DNA from 2 places in the Burkholderia sp. YIM B11467 genome. Region 2 is predicted to be linked to the other one. Evidence: predicted binding sites of a transcription regulator. Region 2 holds the regulator's gene; the other holds the start of a gene.
What was found. Region 2 encodes sigma-54, which starts transcription at its own class of promoters, with help from an activator protein. Its sites were predicted from a motif close to TGGCANGNAANCTGCTTT; they were not measured.
Positions count from the first base shown of each region.

Region 1: the regulator sigma-54 is predicted to act here: its motif matches at 1,831-1,848, upstream of exaC (acetaldehyde dehydrogenase ExaC).

Region 1 covers NZ_JBQVSQ010000010.1:123,507-131,490, forward strand. Annotated here, with positions in the region: gene ACTRWB_RS29355 (hypothetical protein) at 1-72, opposite strand, end outside; gene exaC (acetaldehyde dehydrogenase ExaC) at 241-1,767, opposite strand; gene ACTRWB_RS29365 (pyridoxamine 5'-phosphate oxidase family protein) at 2,104-2,532, shown strand; gene ACTRWB_RS29370 (MFS transporter) at 2,610-4,223, opposite strand; gene ACTRWB_RS29375 (LysR family transcriptional regulator) at 4,374-5,258, shown strand; gene eutC (ethanolamine ammonia-lyase subunit EutC) at 5,269-6,060, opposite strand; gene ACTRWB_RS29385 (ethanolamine ammonia-lyase subunit EutB) at 6,057-7,454, opposite strand; gene eat (ethanolamine permease) at 7,546-7,984, opposite strand, start outside.
Region 2 covers NZ_JBQVSQ010000007.1:17,621-25,604, forward strand. Annotated here, with positions in the region: gene ACTRWB_RS23335 (KdsC family phosphatase) at 1-202, shown strand, start outside; gene lptC (LPS export ABC transporter periplasmic protein LptC) at 206-820, shown strand; gene lptA (lipopolysaccharide transport periplasmic protein LptA) at 841-1,506, shown strand; gene lptB (LPS export ABC transporter ATP-binding protein) at 1,503-2,279, shown strand; gene ACTRWB_RS23355 (RNA polymerase factor sigma-54) at 2,440-3,945, shown strand; gene hpf (ribosome hibernation-promoting factor, HPF/YfiA family) at 4,104-4,463, shown strand; gene ACTRWB_RS23365 (PTS sugar transporter subunit IIA) at 4,661-5,173, shown strand; gene hprK (HPr(Ser) kinase/phosphatase) at 5,303-6,271, shown strand; gene rapZ (RNase adapter RapZ) at 6,347-7,255, shown strand; gene ACTRWB_RS23380 (LON peptidase substrate-binding domain-containing protein) at 7,283-7,918, shown strand.

The sequences.
Region 1 (7,984 bases), on a different contig from region 2:
ACGCTGCTGCGCGTCGAGTTCGCCCGCGTGGAACACGGGGTGGCGTGCAAAGGATCGGGGCAGTTCTGTCATGCTGGTTTCCGTCACGCGCGTCCGCACGCCACGCCGCCGCGAACACGCGACGGCCGGTATCGTTTCCAGCGCGGGCCGCGACGCTGCGCGGCCGACGCCGGCTGCCGGATGTCGAAATCGAACAGGGCGAAGTGCCGGATGAGCGGCACTTCGCCACCGTGTCGGCGATCAGAAGAACCCGAGCGCCTCGGCCTGATAGCTGACCAGCAGGCACTTCGTCTGCTGATAGTTCGACAGCGCCATCTTGTGCGTCTCGCGGCCGATCCCCGACTGCTTGTAGCCGCCGAACGCCGCATGCGCGGGGTACAGGTGGTAGCAGTTGGTCCACACGCGGCCGGCCTCGACCTCGCGGCCCATCCGGTACGCACGCGTGCCGTTGCGCGTCCACACGCCCGCGCCGAGCCCGTAGAACGTGTCGTTCGCAAGTTCGATCGCGTCCTGCTCGTCCTTGAACGTCATCACCGACGCGACCGGCCCGAAGATCTCTTCCTGGAACACGCGCATCTTGTTGTTGCCGAGCAGCATCGTCGGTTTCACGTAGTAGCCCGTGCCGAGTTCGGCGGCCGGCGCCGTGCGCTCGCCGCCCGTCAGGCATTGCGCGCCTTCGCCGCGGCCGATGTCGATGTACGACAGGATCTTGTCGAGCTGCTGCTGCGACGCCTGCGCGCCGATCATCGTCTGCAGGTCGAGCGGGTGGCCGGACTTGATGCGCTCGACGCGCGCGACGGCCTTCTCGATGAAGCGTTCGTAGATCGACTCCTGGATCAGGATGCGCGACGGGCACGTGCACACTTCGCCCTGGTTCAGCGCGAACATCGCGAGCCCTTCGAGCGCCTTGTCGAGGAACGCGTCGTCCTGGTCGAGCACGTCGGCGAAGAAGATGTTCGGGCTCTTGCCGCCCAGTTCGACCGTCGACGGGATCAGGCTGTCGGCCGCCGCGCGCAGGATGCGCTGGCCGACCGGCGTCGAACCCGTGAACGCGATCTTCGCGATCCGCTTGCTGGTCGCGAGCGCTTCGCCCGCTTCCTTGCCGAAGCCGTTCACGATGTTGATCGTGCCGGCCGGGAACAGGTCGCCGATCAGTTCCATCAGCACCAGCACCGACGCGGGCGTCTGCTCGGCCGGCTTCATCACGACGCAGCAGCCGGCCGCGAGCGCCGGCGCGAGCTTCCACGCGGCCATCAGCAACGGGAAGTTCCACGGGATGATCTGGCCGACGACGCCGAGCGGCTCGTGGAAGTGATACGCGACGGTGTTGTCGTCGATTTCGGAAATGCCGCCTTCCTGCGCGCGGATGCAGCCCGCGAAATAGCGGAAGTGGTCGATCGCGAGCGGCAGGTCGGCCGCCATCGTCTCGCGCAGCGGCTTGCCGTTGTCGATCGTCTCGGCCACGGCCAGCAGCTTCAGGTTCTTTTCCATCCGCTCGGCGGCGGCGAGCAGCAGGTTCGCGCGCTCGGCCACGGACGTCTTGCCCCACTTGCGGCGCGCGGCATGCGCGGCGTCGAGCGCCAGCTCGATATCGTCGGCACCCGAGCGCGGCACGCGGCAGAACGGCTGGCCGTTGATCGGCGACACGTTCTCGAAATACTCGCCCTTCACCGGCGCCACCCACTTGCCGCCGATGTAGTTGTCGTACTGCTGACGGTACGGGTATTCGACGTCGAGGCCCAGTTGCTTCAGGTCAAACGGGTTCATACATGTCTCCTGTTCATCGTGCTTGTGTGAGTACAGCGTCGGTTGGACCGCGCTGCACTCGTTTACGCAACATGCGTGCCAATCAGGACGGGAGCGAAACGGAAGCAGCGCGACCGCGGCCGGCCCGGGTGCGCGCCGTGCCGTGGCCGCGCACGCGGCACGGCGAGTGTGCCGATTCTGAACACCGCGATTGCGCAGCGGCGTGGCCGGTGTTCGAAACTTCCACAGTGGGTGTGCCGGGCGGCGCGGGCAGGCGGGCAGCGCCGCGTGGCATGTCGCTTGCGTGCGAATTGCGCATCCTGTCCACACGCAACGGCGTTCGCGCCGACCGACACCATGAGCGACCCCGGCCCCCTGACCGACGACGCCGTCGCGTTCATCCGCGAGCAGGCGTTCCTGATCGTCGCGACCGCCGACGCGGCGGGCGACAGCGATTGCTCGTACCGCGGCCGCCAGCCGCGCGCCGACGGTTCGTTCGCGCCGCTGGTCGACCTGCCCGACCGCCGCACGCTCGTGCTGCCCGACTTCGCGGGCAACAACCTGTTCAACACGATCGGCAACCTGCTGGTGAATCCGGCCATCGCGCTGCTGTTCGTCGATTTCGTGCGCCAGACGACCTGGCTCGTGCAGGGGCGCGCGACGATCGACGAGGATGCGGGAAGCCGCGCGCATCTGTGGCCCGACGCGAAGCGCTATGTGGTGGTCGCGGTCGAGCGGGCGCAAGCGCGGGCCGATGCGGCACTACCGCCGCTCGTGTTGGCGTGATGTGATGAGCGCAGCGTCGGCGTGCGGATGCCGGTCACGATGAAACACAATGGCGCGACGGCTCGAGAACGCAGCGATCAGCCCCCGTGCGTCTCCACGCAGGCCGGTTCGATCCGGCTGCGTGCCGGCACGTCGGCATGCGCATGCCCGTCCGCGTCGTCGCCCGTTTCGGCGGCAGCCGGCCGTTCACCGAGAAACACGAACACCACCACCGCGCACAACACCGTGACGACGGCCAGCCCGGTCAGCAGCCGGTCGAACGCATGCGTATAACTCGCGAGCAGCGCCGCATGGCCGACGCCCGGCAACACGGCCGCCGCGCCGGCAAGATCGCCGGTCGCGAGCCGCGCGGCCGCGCGCAGCGTCGCGCCGGGCGTGCCGGCGGCGCCGGCGGCCTGCCGTAGCCCCGTCTGCGCGAGCGCGGCCAGCACCGCACCGACGATCGCGAGCGCGATCCCCTCGCCGGCCACGCGCGTCGTGCTGAAGATGCCTGTCGCCATCCCCGCGCGCTCCTTCGGCACGACGCTCACCGACAGCCCGTCCATCAGCCCCCACGGCATGCCGGCCCCGACGCCGATCGCGAGCATCGGCGCGATCGCCGCAGGCCCCGCGCCGCCGCGCAGCGCGATGCCGAGCCACACGAGCCCGGCCGCCGCGACCAACAGCCCGAGCCCCGAGATCACGCCGGCCGACAGCCAGCGCGTGAGTGTCGCCGCGACGAGCGGCACGACCAGCATCGGCGCGGAGATCGCGAGCATCAGCCAGCCGGCGTCGATTTCGCTGAAGCCGTCGATGCCGATGAAGCGCAGCGGCAGCACGACGAGCAGCACGATGTAGCAGCAGCAGGTCGACACCGGCAGCACCTGCACGCCGACGAAGCGCGCGATGCGGAACAGCGACAGGTCGAGCATCGGCCGCGCGACGCGCGTCTCGATCATCACGAACGCACACGCGCCGAGTGCCGCGCCGGCCAGCAGCGCGATCACGAGCGGGCTCGACCAGCCGCGCGCGGGCGCCTCGATCACGCCGAACGTGAACAGCGTCAGCGCGGCGGTGAACGCGGCCGTGCCGGGCCAGTCGAGCCCGGTCGCGTGCGGATCGCGCGACTCGTGCATGCGCGGCAGCCCGAACACCAGCGACAGCACGCCGGCCAACGCGCCCGTCACAAAGATCGCGCGCCAGCCGTAATGCCCGATCAGGACGCCGGCCAGCACCGGCCCGAACGCGAGCCCGATGCCGAAGGTCGTGCCGAGCAGGCTGAACGCACGCGTGCGCGCCGCGCCGTCGAATTCCTGCGCGAGCGCCGCCGTGCCGCCCGCGAGCGCCGCGGCCGCCGCGAGCCCTTGCGCGGCGCGCAGCAGGTCGACCGCGAGCATCGACGGCGCGAACGCGAGCGCGGCCGACATCAGCGTGAAACCGCCGACGCCGATCGCGAACACGCGCTTGCGGCCGAACTGGTCGGCCAGCGCGCCCGCCGCCATCAGGAAGCTGCCGAACGCGAGCATGAACGCGTTGGTGATCCAGTTCATCGCGACCGGGCCGCCGTGCAGGTCGCGGCCGATCGCCGGCGTCGCGACCGCGCCGCCCGAAAACGACAGCGGCAACGCGACGGCGGCCATGCAGACGGCGGCCAGCACCCACGTGCGCCGGCGCGCCGACACGGCTGAAGCGGCTGAAAACGGGTGATCCATCATCGCTCCTCGAAAAGCCGGCGCGGATGCGCCGTTGGAGCGACAGAAGATAAATCCGATTCAATCCGCGAAAAACCACGCGAAGTTCCGCATATAACGGACTAAAATTCCGCAATTCACCCAGCCACCCGCATCGGCGCACGCACTTCGATGGAAAACCTGACCGGCATCGTCGCCTTCGTCCGCACCGCCGACGCGCTCAGCTTCGTCGCGGCCGGCCGCGCGCTCGGCATCTCGGCGTCGGCGGTCGGCAAGACGATCGCGAAACTCGAACTGTCGCTCGGCGTGCGCCTGTTCAACCGCACGACGCGGCGCGTCACGCTGACCGACGAAGGGCGGCATTTCTACGAACGCTGCCAGCGGATCCTCGAGGATTTCCGCGATGCGGAAGCGACCGTGACGGCATCGGCACAGCGCCCGCGCGGCAAGCTGCGCGTGAGCCTGCCGGTGATCGGCTACCGCTTCCTGCTGCCCGTGCTGCCCGAATTCCGGCAGCGCTACCCGGACGTCGAACTCGATCTGGATTTCAACGACCGGATGGTCGACGTCGTCGAAGGCGGCTTCGACGCGGTGATCCGCAGCGGCCCTTTGTCGGATTCGCGCCTGATGTCGCGGCGGCTCGGCCCGTTCGCGTTCGTGCTGTGCGCCACGCCCGCATATCTCGCGCAGGCCGGCACGCCGCGCACGCCGCACGATCTCGAAGCGCACGATTGCGTGCGCTACTGCTTCCCGACCACCGGCAAGCTGCAGGACTGGGCACTCGCGGCCGCCGACGGCACGCCGCTGAAGCTGCGCACCGCGATGACCTGCAACAACATGGAAGCGCTGCGCGGCACCGTGCTCGCGGGGCTCGGCATCGGCTACATGCCCGACTTCCTCGCGCGCGACGCGCTCGAACACGGCACGCTCGTCACCGTGCTCGACGACTACCGGATCGCACCGGGGCAATTCTCGATCGTGTGGCCGTCGAGCCGGCAGTTGTCGCCGAAGCTGCGTGTGTTCGTCGATTTTCTGTGCGAGCGGCTGTTCAAGTAGCCGCGCGCGGTCACACCGCCCCGATCCGCTCCGTGTCGGACGGCGGCAGCAGCGCATCGCTGTCGTCCTTCAGCCCGACGCCCGTCAGCTGGAGCCGGCGCGCATGCGTCATCAGGTAATGCAGCTTGTGCGCGGCGGCCGCGTGCGGCAGCCCTTCGGGCCGCACGTTCGAGATGCAGTTGCGCAGCGCGTCGTGGCAGCCGACTTTCGGCGCCCAGGTGAGGTACACGCCGAGGCTATCGGGCGAGCTGAGCCCCGGCCGTTCGCCGATCAGCATCGCGACGACCTTCGCACGCAGCAGTTCGCCGATCTCGTCGCCGAGCGCGACGCGCGCCTGCGTCGCCACCACCACCGGGCCGATCCGCCAGCCGTCCGTGTCCAGCCTCGATCGCACGGCCTGCAGCAGCGGCAGCGCCTGCTTCGCGGCCGCGAACGCCGACAGCCCGTCGCCGACCACGAACACGACGTCCGGCGCATCGTCGAGCGCCGCGCCGTGAGCGGCCAGCAGCGCGCGCCCTTCATCGGACAGCTTGCGGCCGAGATCGGGCCGGCGCAGGTAATGCTGGCGATCGGGCGCGGCACTCTGCACGCCAAGTGTCGCGAAGCCGGCCGCGTCGAGCTCGGCCCGCAACGCATCCGCGTCGAGCGGCTGGTGCACGGCGTCGCGCGCCTGCGCGTGCGACAGGTTGAACGCGAGCAGCGGCGCGGTCGGCAGGCTGTTGCCCGCGCGGCCGAGCGCGATCCGTGCGTTCGTGAACGACTTCAGCTGCGCCCACGGGTTCTTTTCGACGGCGTCGCTCATGCCGAAATCCCCATCCAGTCGTTCGCGCCCGCCAGCAGCGGCACGCGCGACGTCGCGGCGCGCAGTGCGCCGTGCGCGTCGGCGATCTCCATCGTCTCCAGCCACTCCTCGAACTCCGGCGCGCGGCGCAGGCCGAGCACCTCGCGCACGTAGAGCTGGTCGTGGAACGACGTGCTCTGGTAGTTCAGCATCACGTCGTCCGCGCCTGGAATCCCCATGATGAAGTTGATGCCGGCCGCGCCCAGCAGCGTCAGCAGCGTATCCATGTCGTCCTGGTCGGCTTCCGCGTGGTTCGTGTAGCAGATGTCGCAACCCATCGGCACGCCGAGCAGCTTCCCGCAGAAGTGATCCTCGAGCCCCGCGCGAATGATCTGCTTGCCGTCGTACAGGTATTCGGGGCCGATGAAGCCGACCACCGTGTTCACGAGGAACGGCTCGAACTTGCGCGCGACCGCATATGCGCGCACTTCGCAGGTCTGCTGGTCGACGCCGTGATGCGCGTTCGCCGACAACGCGCTGCCCTGGCCGGTCTCGAAGTACATCAGGTTGTTGCCGACGGTGCCGCGCTTGAGCGACAACGCGGCCTCGCGCGCCTCGCCGAGCAGCGCGAGCGAGATCCCGAAGCTCGCGTTCGCCTTCTCGGTGCCCGCGATCGACTGGAACACGAGATCGACCGGCGCGCCCTTCTCGATCGCCGCGATCGTGTTGGTCACGTGCGTGAGCACGCACGACTGCGTCGGCACGCCGTAGCGTTCGCGGAACCCGTCGATCATCGCGAGCAGCTTCACGATCGCCGCGAGGCTGTCGGTTGCCGGGTTGATGCCGATCATCGCGTCGCCGCAGCCGTACATCAGCCCGTCGAGCATCGACGCGGCGATGCCCTTCACGTCGTCGGTCGGGTGGTTCGGCTGCAGCCGCACCGACATCCGGCCGGCCAGCCCGACCGTGTTGCGAAAGCGCGTGACCACGCGGCGCTTGCGCGCGGCCGCGATCAGGTCCTGGTTGCGCATCAGCTTCGACACGGCCGCGACCATCTCGGGCGTGAGGCCCGGCGCGATCCGTTCGAGCGCCGCGCCGTCGGCCGCGGGCGACAGCAGCCAGTTGCGGAAATCGCCGACCGTCAGGTGCGAGATTTCCGCGAACGCCTGCGCGTCGTGATCGTCGACGATCAGGCGCGTGACTTCATCGTCTTCGTACGGAATCACCGCTTCGTTCAGGAACGCCTTCAGTGGCACGCCCGCGAGCGCGATCTTCGCGGCCACGCGTTCCTCCTCGCTCGCCGCCGCGACACCGGCGAGCTGGTCGCCGGAACGCAGCGGGCTCGCCTTCGCGAGCAGCGTCTTCAGGTCCGCGAAGCGGTACGTGCGCGGACCGATCGTCTCCGTGTAGGACATCGTGCGAGTCTCCTTGCCAAAAGCCGACGGCGCGCCCGTTCGACGGGGCGCGCCGGATGCCGTCAGGAACGGCCGTTCACCTTCACCCTGCTCACTCCTCCAGCAGCGCGTCGCCCGGCGCACTCTCGCGCTGCGAACGGGTCGCGAGGAAGTACGCGTAGCCGAACGCGAGGAAGCCGAGGAACACCAGCGCGACCAGCCCGTTGAAGTACACCATCGTACCGAGACAGATGACCGCCGCAACGATCGCGAATGCCGGGAAGATCGGGTACAGCGGCGCGCGGAACGGCCGCGCCATGTTCGGCTGCGAGCGGCGCAGCTTGAACAGCGACGCCATGCTGACGATATACATCACGATCGCACCGAACACCGACATCGTCACGATATTCGCGGTCAGCGTCTGCCCGCCGAACTGGATCAGCTCGTCGCTGTAGATCGCCGCGATGCCGATCACGCCGCCCGCGAGGATCGCGCGATGCGGGGTCTTGAAGCGCGGATGCACCTTCCCGAGCCACTCCGGCAGGTAGCCT
Region 2 (7,984 bases):
CGACGACTGGCCCGACCTGCCCGTGATGCTGCGCTGCGGCTTCGCGACCGCGCCCGCCAACGCGCACCCCGAGGTGATCGCCCGCGCGCACTGGGTGGCCGAGGCCCGTGGCGGCCAGGGCGCCGTGCGCGAAGTCTGCGACGCGATCCTGCGCGCGCAGCGCCGCTACGACGCGCTGCTCGCAGCCGCCTGCGGAGCCTGACGGATGACTACGCATTTCCGCTGGACCCAGCTGCTGCCGCTCGCCGCGGTCGCCGCGCTCGCGGGCATCACCTGGTGGCTGCTGCAGGCCACGCTGCCGCCGCCCGGCGAGGGCGTCGCGCAACCGAAGCGCCACACGCCCGATTATTTCGCGGACAACTTCTCGGTCACCGAGCTCGACCAGTCCGGCACGACCCAGTACCGGCTGACGGCCGCGAACCTGATCCATTACGAAGACACCGAAGACAGCGACCTGGTCGATCCGGCCATGCGCGCATTCCAGCCCGGCAAGCCGGTCGTGACGACCACCGCGAAGCGCGGCACCGTCAACGGCGACGTGTCGATCGTCGACTTGTACGACAACGCGCGCATCCTGCGCGCGGCCGGCGGCGGCGATCCGCAGATGCAGGCCGATTCCCAGCATTTCCGGATCTTCGTCAATGACGATGTGATCCAGACCGAAAAGCCGGTTAAACTTCAGCGCGGCCTGTCGCTCGTCAACGCGACCGACGGCATGAAGTACAACAACGTCACCCGGGTCATCGAGCTTTACGGCAACGTGCGCGGCACGATTGCCGCGGCGGACACGTCCGGCGGCTCGAAAGGTCAACCCAAGTGACGCATCCCTCACGTGACTGCATGAACGAACCGTTCCCTCGACAGAATTCCGGCGGCGCTGCGCGCGCCGTCCGCGCCGCGCTTGCCGCGACGCTCGTGGCGCTCCCGCTGATCGGGCTGGCGCCGCTCGCCCATGCCGAGAAGGCCGACCAGAGCAAGCCGATCAACGTCGAGGCCGACAACCTGACCTACGACGACCTGAAGCAGGTCACGGTCGCGACCGGCAACGTCGTGATCACGAAGGGCACGATCATCATCAAGGGTGATCGCGTCGAAGTGCGCCAGGACCCGGAAGGCTATCAGTACGCCACGTCGTTCGGCAGCAGCAAGAAGCACGCGACGTTCCGCCAGAAGCGCGAAGGCCTCGACGAATATATCGACGGCGACGCCGAGCGCATCGACTACGACGGCAAGCAGGACCTGACCACGCTGACGACCGCCGCGACCGTGCGCCGCCTGCAGGGCACGTCGACCATCGCCGACACCGTGCACGGCAGCGTGGTCACGTACGACGGCCAGCGCGATTTCTACACCGCCAAGGGCGGCAAGGACGTCGCCGCGCCGGGCAACCCGAACGGCCGCGTGCGCGCGATGCTGTCGCCGAAGAACGGCGGCCCCGCTCCGCTGAACGGCGCGCCGGCGAAGCTGTCGCCGTCGACCACCATCCAGGGAGCGCCGGGCCAATGAACGCGCTACCGAACCGCCAGCCGGCCGGCACCACGAGCTCGCTCGTCGTCCGCAACCTGAAGAAGCGCTACGGCTCGCGCACGGTCGTCAAGGACGTGTCGCTCGACGTGAAGAGCGGCGAGGTCGTCGGCCTGCTCGGCCCGAACGGTGCCGGCAAGACCACGTCGTTCTACATGATCGTCGGCCTCGTGCCGCTCGACGCGGGCGAGATCTCGCTTAACGGCAGCTCGATCAGCCTGCTGCCGATCCACAAGCGCGCGTCGCTCGGCCTGTCGTACCTGCCGCAGGAAGCGTCCGTGTTCCGCAAGCTGACCGTCGAGGAAAACATCCGCGCGGTGCTCGAGCTGCAGTACGGCGAGGACGGCAAGCGGCTGTCGAAGGACGCGATCGCGGCACGCACCGAAGCGCTGCTCGACGAACTGCAGATCGGCCACCTGCGCGAGAACCCCGCGCTGTCGCTGTCGGGCGGCGAACGACGCCGTGTCGAAATCGCGCGCGCGCTCGCGACCAATCCGAGCTTCATCCTGCTCGACGAACCGTTCGCCGGCGTCGACCCGATCGCGGTGCTCGAGATCCAGAAGATCGTCAAGTTCCTGAAGCAGCGCAACATCGGCGTGCTGATTACCGATCACAACGTCCGCGAAACGCTCGGCATCTGCGACCACGCGTACATCATCAGCGACGGCTCGGTGCTCGCCGCCGGCGCGCCGAGCGATATCATCGAAAACGAAAGCGTACGCCGCGTGTACCTCGGCGAACACTTCCGCATGTAACTCCCTCCTCGTGGCTGGCTGCACCCCGCCCGGCATCGCCGCGCGGGGCCGTGCCCCGCTTCGCGGCCATGCCCGCGGCCGGGCGGCGCGCCGCGCGTAATCGCGGATGGCTCAACGCGCCTGGGTCGTGGCACACTGCCGGTATGACTCCCTCCTTGCCATGAAAGCCAGCCTTCAACTCCGCCTGTCGCAACATCTGGCGCTGACGCCCCAGCTACAGCAGTCGATCCGGCTCCTGCAGTTGTCGACGCTCGAATTGCAACAGGAAGTCGCGATGGCCGTCGCGCAGAACCCGCTCCTCGAAAGCGACGACGAATGGATCGCGAGCCCGTTGCGCGTTGCATCGGACGGATCGCTGATCGCGCAGACGCCCCCCGCACAGAACACCGAGCCCAGCGCGGCGAACAGCAGCAGCCAGTCGAGCGATCGCGCGGAGCGCGACGAACCGGCCGGCGCGGACGAATACGACGGTTACGGGGCCGGCGACGGCAACGACGGCCCACAATGGAATCTCGACGAATACGGCCGCTCGAGCGGCGCATCCGACGACGACGACCTCCCGCCGCTGCAGGTGCAGGAAGCCGCGACGTCGCTGCGCGACCACCTGTCCGCGCAGTTGCGCGTCACGCAGGCCAGCCCGCGCGATCGCGCGCTCGTGATGTTCCTGATCGAATCGCTCGACGACGACGGCTACCTGACCGCGACGCTCGACGAAGTGCACGCCGACCTGCCGTCCGAGCTGGAGATCGACTGCGACGAACTGAACGCCGCGCTCGCGCTGCTGCACAGTTTCGACCCGGCCGGGGTCGGCGCCCGCTCGGCTTCCGAATGCCTGAAGCTGCAGTTGCTGCGCCTCGATCCGTCCCCGACGCGCACGCTCGCGCTCGAGATCGTGTCGCAGCATCTGGAACTGCTCGCCGCACGCGACTTCACACGGTTGCGCAAGCACCTGAAGGCGAGCGACGACGCGCTGCGCGACGCGCATGCGCTGATCCGCTCGCTGGAGCCGTTCCCCGGCGCCGCGTACGGCAAGGCCGAGGCCGACTACGTCGTACCCGACATCATGGTGAAGAAGGTCGGCCAGGGATGGCTCGCGGAACTCAATCCGGAAGTCGTGCCGCGCCTGCGGATCAACAACCTCTACGCGAACATCCTGCGCAACAGCCGCGGCGATCCGTCGGCCGGTTCGCTGAAGCAGCAGCTCCAGGAAGCACGCTGGCTGATCAAAAATATCCAGCAGCGTTTCGACACGATCCTGCGTGTCGCGCAGGCTATTGTCGAGCGTCAGAAGAATTTCTTTGCGCACGGTGAAATTGCCATGCGCCCCTTGGTTTTGCGGGAAATAGCTGATACGCTGGGCCTACACGAGTCGACTGTCAGCCGTGTGACAACCGGGAAGTACATGCTGACCCCGTTCGGGACGCTTGAATTTAAGTACTTCTTCGGATCTCACGTTTCGACCGACACCGGTGGCGCCGCCTCGTCGACCGCCATCCGAGCCCTCATCAAGCAACTGATAGGAGCTGAAGACCCAAAATCGCCACTTTCGGACAGCCGCATTGCCGAGCTGCTGGCAGAACAGGGTTTCGTGGTCGCACGCCGCACGGTTGCGAAATATCGCGAAGCCCTCAAGATCCCGGCAGTGAATCTGCGCAAGTCTCTTTAGGCCTGCTGCCTGCCCGGCGGCAGGCGTGTTCCGGCCACCGCGCACACGGGGAACAAGCCGGGCGACCTGTCCGCGATACGCCGCTTCGTGCGGCAAGGGCAAGTCGACCGGAGCGCCGCCTCGATGCGGCCGGGTGGTCACTCGCTTGGAGAAGCACTATGAACCTGAAGATCAGTGGACATCATCTCGAAGTCACGCCTGCAATTCGCGAGTACGTCATCACCAAGCTGGACCGGGTGCTACGGCATAGCGATCAGGTGATCGATGGCACTGTGATCCTCTCGGTCGACAATCACAAGGAAAAGGACAAGCAGCAGCGCGCGGAAATCAACCTGCACCTGAAGGGCAAGGACATCTTCGTCGAAAGCGCGAACGGTAACCTGTACGCAGCGATCGATCTGCTGATCGACAAGCTGGATCGCCAGGTCGTCAAGCACATGGAGCGCCTGCAAACGCACGCGCACGACCCGATCAAGCTTCAGCCGTCGATCGACCAGATCGAACTGCCGCCGCAGTAACCGACACCGCAACACGCACGCCGCCCGGTTCGCCGGGCGTTTTTTTTGCGACTCCGCGCCCGTGGTGCGACCGGTCTGTCCATGCTGCGCCACGCACGCGGCTGTGCTCTATAATGTTCCGGTTATCGCCGGGGGGCGTTGAGTGCGGTAGCTGCGTTGCAGGTTGCCGATGCCAAATGCCTTGATATCGCCTGAACATGGAAAATCAGTCTGCCGCCGCAAGGAGACCCCAGGCCGCCCAATCGCCTGCCAACATGAATCGCCTAGCCAAAATCCTGCCCATAGAGAACGTCGTCATCGACCTCTCAGTCACCAGCAAGAAACGCGTCTTCGAACAAGCCGGGCTGATGTTCGAGAATCAGAACGGGGTCGCCCGCAGCACCGTCACGGACAACCTGTTCGCGCGCGAGCGCCTCGGTTCGACCGGGCTCGGCGAAGGCGTCGCGATTCCGCACGGGCGCATCAAGGGTCTCAAGCACCCGCTCGCCGCGTTCGTTCGGCTCGCCGACGCGATCCCGTTCGAAGCGCCCGACGGCCAGCCGGTTGGCCTCCTGATTTTTCTGCTCGTCCCCGAGCAAGCCACCCAGCAGCACCTCGAAATCCTGTCGGAAATCGCGCAACTGCTGTCCGATCGCGACGCGCGCGAGCGTCTGCACAACGAAACCGACATCGCCGAGTTGCATCGCCTGCTCACTCAGTGGCAACCTTGAGTTGATCCGGGCGGAATATTTTCCCGTACGAGGCGGCACGCGCCGCCGACCAGGGCCGCCCGGTGCCGGCCCGGCATGGCGACGTCCGTCGCCGCGCGCATGCGCCGGCCCATTGGAGTGACGAAAGTCATGGATACGTCCAGCATCAACGCCCAGAGCATCTTCGACGACAACGCGGCCACGCTGAAACTGAGCTGGCTGACGGGGCATGAAGGCTGGGAACGCGGCTTTTCGGCCGACACGGTCGGCAATGCGACCTCGAGCGCCGACCTCGTCGGCCACCTGAACCTGATCCACCCGAACCGGATCCAGGTGCTCGGCGAAGCCGAAATCGACTACTACCAGCGGCAGACCGACGAAGACCGCTCGCGCCACATGGCCGAGCTGATCGCCCTCGAACCACCGTTCCTCGTCGTCGCCGGCGGCGCCGCCGCGCCGCCCGAACTCGTGCTCCGCTGCACGCGCTCGTCGACTCCGCTGTTCACGACGCCGATGTCGGCCGCCGCAGTGATCGACAGCCTGCGGCTCTACATGTCGCGCATCCTCGCGCCGCGTGCGACGCTGCACGGCGTGTTCATCGACATCCTCGGGATGGGCGTGCTGCTGACCGGCGATTCGGGCCTCGGCAAGAGCGAACTCGGTCTCGAGCTGATCAGCCGCGGCCACGGCCTCGTCGCCGACGACGCGGTCGATTTCGTCCGTCTTGGCCCCGATTTCGTCGAAGGGCGTTGCCCGCCGCTGCTGCAGAACCTGCTCGAGGTGCGCGGCCTCGGCCTGCTCGACATCAAGACGATCTTCGGCGAGACCGCCGTGCGGCGGAAAATGAAGCTGAAGCTGATCGTCCAGCTCGTGCGCCGCCCCGACGGCGAATTCCAGCGCCTGCCGCTCGAAAGCCAGACCGTCGACGTGCTCGGCCTGCCGATCAGCAAGGTCACGATCCAGGTGGCGGCCGGCCGCAACCTCGCGGTGCTCGTCGAGGCAGCCGTCCGGAACACGATCCTGCAGTTGCGCGGAATCGACACGTTGCGCGATTTCATGGATCGGCAACGACTCGCGATGCAAGATCCCGACAGTCAGTTCCCCGGCAAGCTGGTGTAACCCGCACGCGCCGGCCGCGCAACGCCGACGCGTCGAGCCGGTGCTATGATGAAACGTCAGGATTCTCTGCTTCCCATGCGCATCGTCCTTATCACCGGCATCTCCGGCTCAGGCAAGTCCGTCGCGCTGAACGCGCTCGAAGACGCAGGCTATTACTGCGTCGACAACCTGCCGCCGCACGTGCTCCCCGAACTCGCCCGCTACCTCGCCGAGGACGGCAAGCGTCGGCTCGCGGTCGCGATCGACGCGCGCTCGAGCGCATCGCTCGACGAAATGCCCGGCCTGATCCGCGATCTGTCGCGCGAGCACGACGTGCGCGTACTGTTCCTCAACGCGAGTACCCAGGCGCTGATCCAGCGCTTCTCCGAAACGCGCCGCCGCCATCCGCTGTCCGGCTCGCCGTCGCACGACGCGAACGTTGGCCTGCTGTCGTCGCTGGAGGAAGCGATCGAGCGCGAGCGCGACCTCGTCGCGCCGCTCGCCGAGTTCGGCCACCAGATCGATACGAGCACGCTCCGCGCGAACGTGCTGCGCACGTGGGTCAAGCGCTTCATCGAGCAGAAGGACAACGACCTGATGCTGATGTTCGAGTCGTTCGGCTTCAAGCGCGGCGTGCCGCTCGACGCCGACCTGATGTTCGACGTACGCGCGCTGCCGAATCCGTACTACGACCACGAGTTGCGCCCGCTCACCGGGCTCGACCAACCGGTCATCGCCTTTCTCGACGCACTGCCGATCGTCCACCAGATGATCGACGACATCCATGCGTTCCTGATGAAATGGCTGCCGCACTTCCGCGATGACAACCGCAGCTACCTGACCGTCGCCATCGGCTGTACGGGCGGCCAGCATCGCTCGGTGTTCATCGCGGAAACGCTCGCCGCGCGCGTCGCGCACGAGGCGAACGTGATCGTGCGGCATCGTGACGCGCCAGTGGATGTCGACGCGTCGTCGCGGCTCGTCTCCGAGGTCCACCGACCGTAGCGACGCCCGCTCCTTCGTTAGCGCGCCATGTCCTCTCTATCGACCACCCTGATCGACCTGCCGTTGTTTCCGCTGCATACGGTGCTGTTTCCGGGAGGCTTGCTCCCGCTCAAGGTGTTCGAGGCGCGCTATCTCGACATGTCTCGCGCTTGCCTGCGCGACGATGCGCCGTTCGGCGTGTGCCTGCTGAAGAGCGGGCCCGAAGTCGCGCAGGACGGTGCCGTGTCGGTGCCCGAAACCATCGGCTGCATGGCGCGCATCACCGAATGCGACACCGGTGAATTCGGGATGCTGTATCTGCAGGCGGTCGGCACGCAGCGTTTCGAGCTGCTGTCGTATCGCGTCGAAGGCAACGGGCTGCTGGTCGGCATCGCGGAGCCGCTGCCCGACGACATCCCGCTCGAAGGCGAGCAGACGCTCGCGCAGTTCGGCTCGTGCGCCGAAGTGCTCGAGCGCATCATCGACGCGCTGAAGAAGTCCGAACCGGGCAAGATGCCGTTCGGTGAACCGTTCCGCCTCGACGATCCAAGCTGGGTGTCGAACCGACTGGCCGAACTGCTGCCGCTCGACCTGCGCGCGCGGCAAAAGCTGATGGAGTTTCCGGACGTCGGCGCCCGCATCGACGCCGTGCACCACGTGCTCGACCGGCACGGCTGGCTTTGAGTACCCTCGGCCAGGCCCTGCGCCGACAGCGTCATTCCCCGGGAAAACTTCCCACCTGGAGCGGCC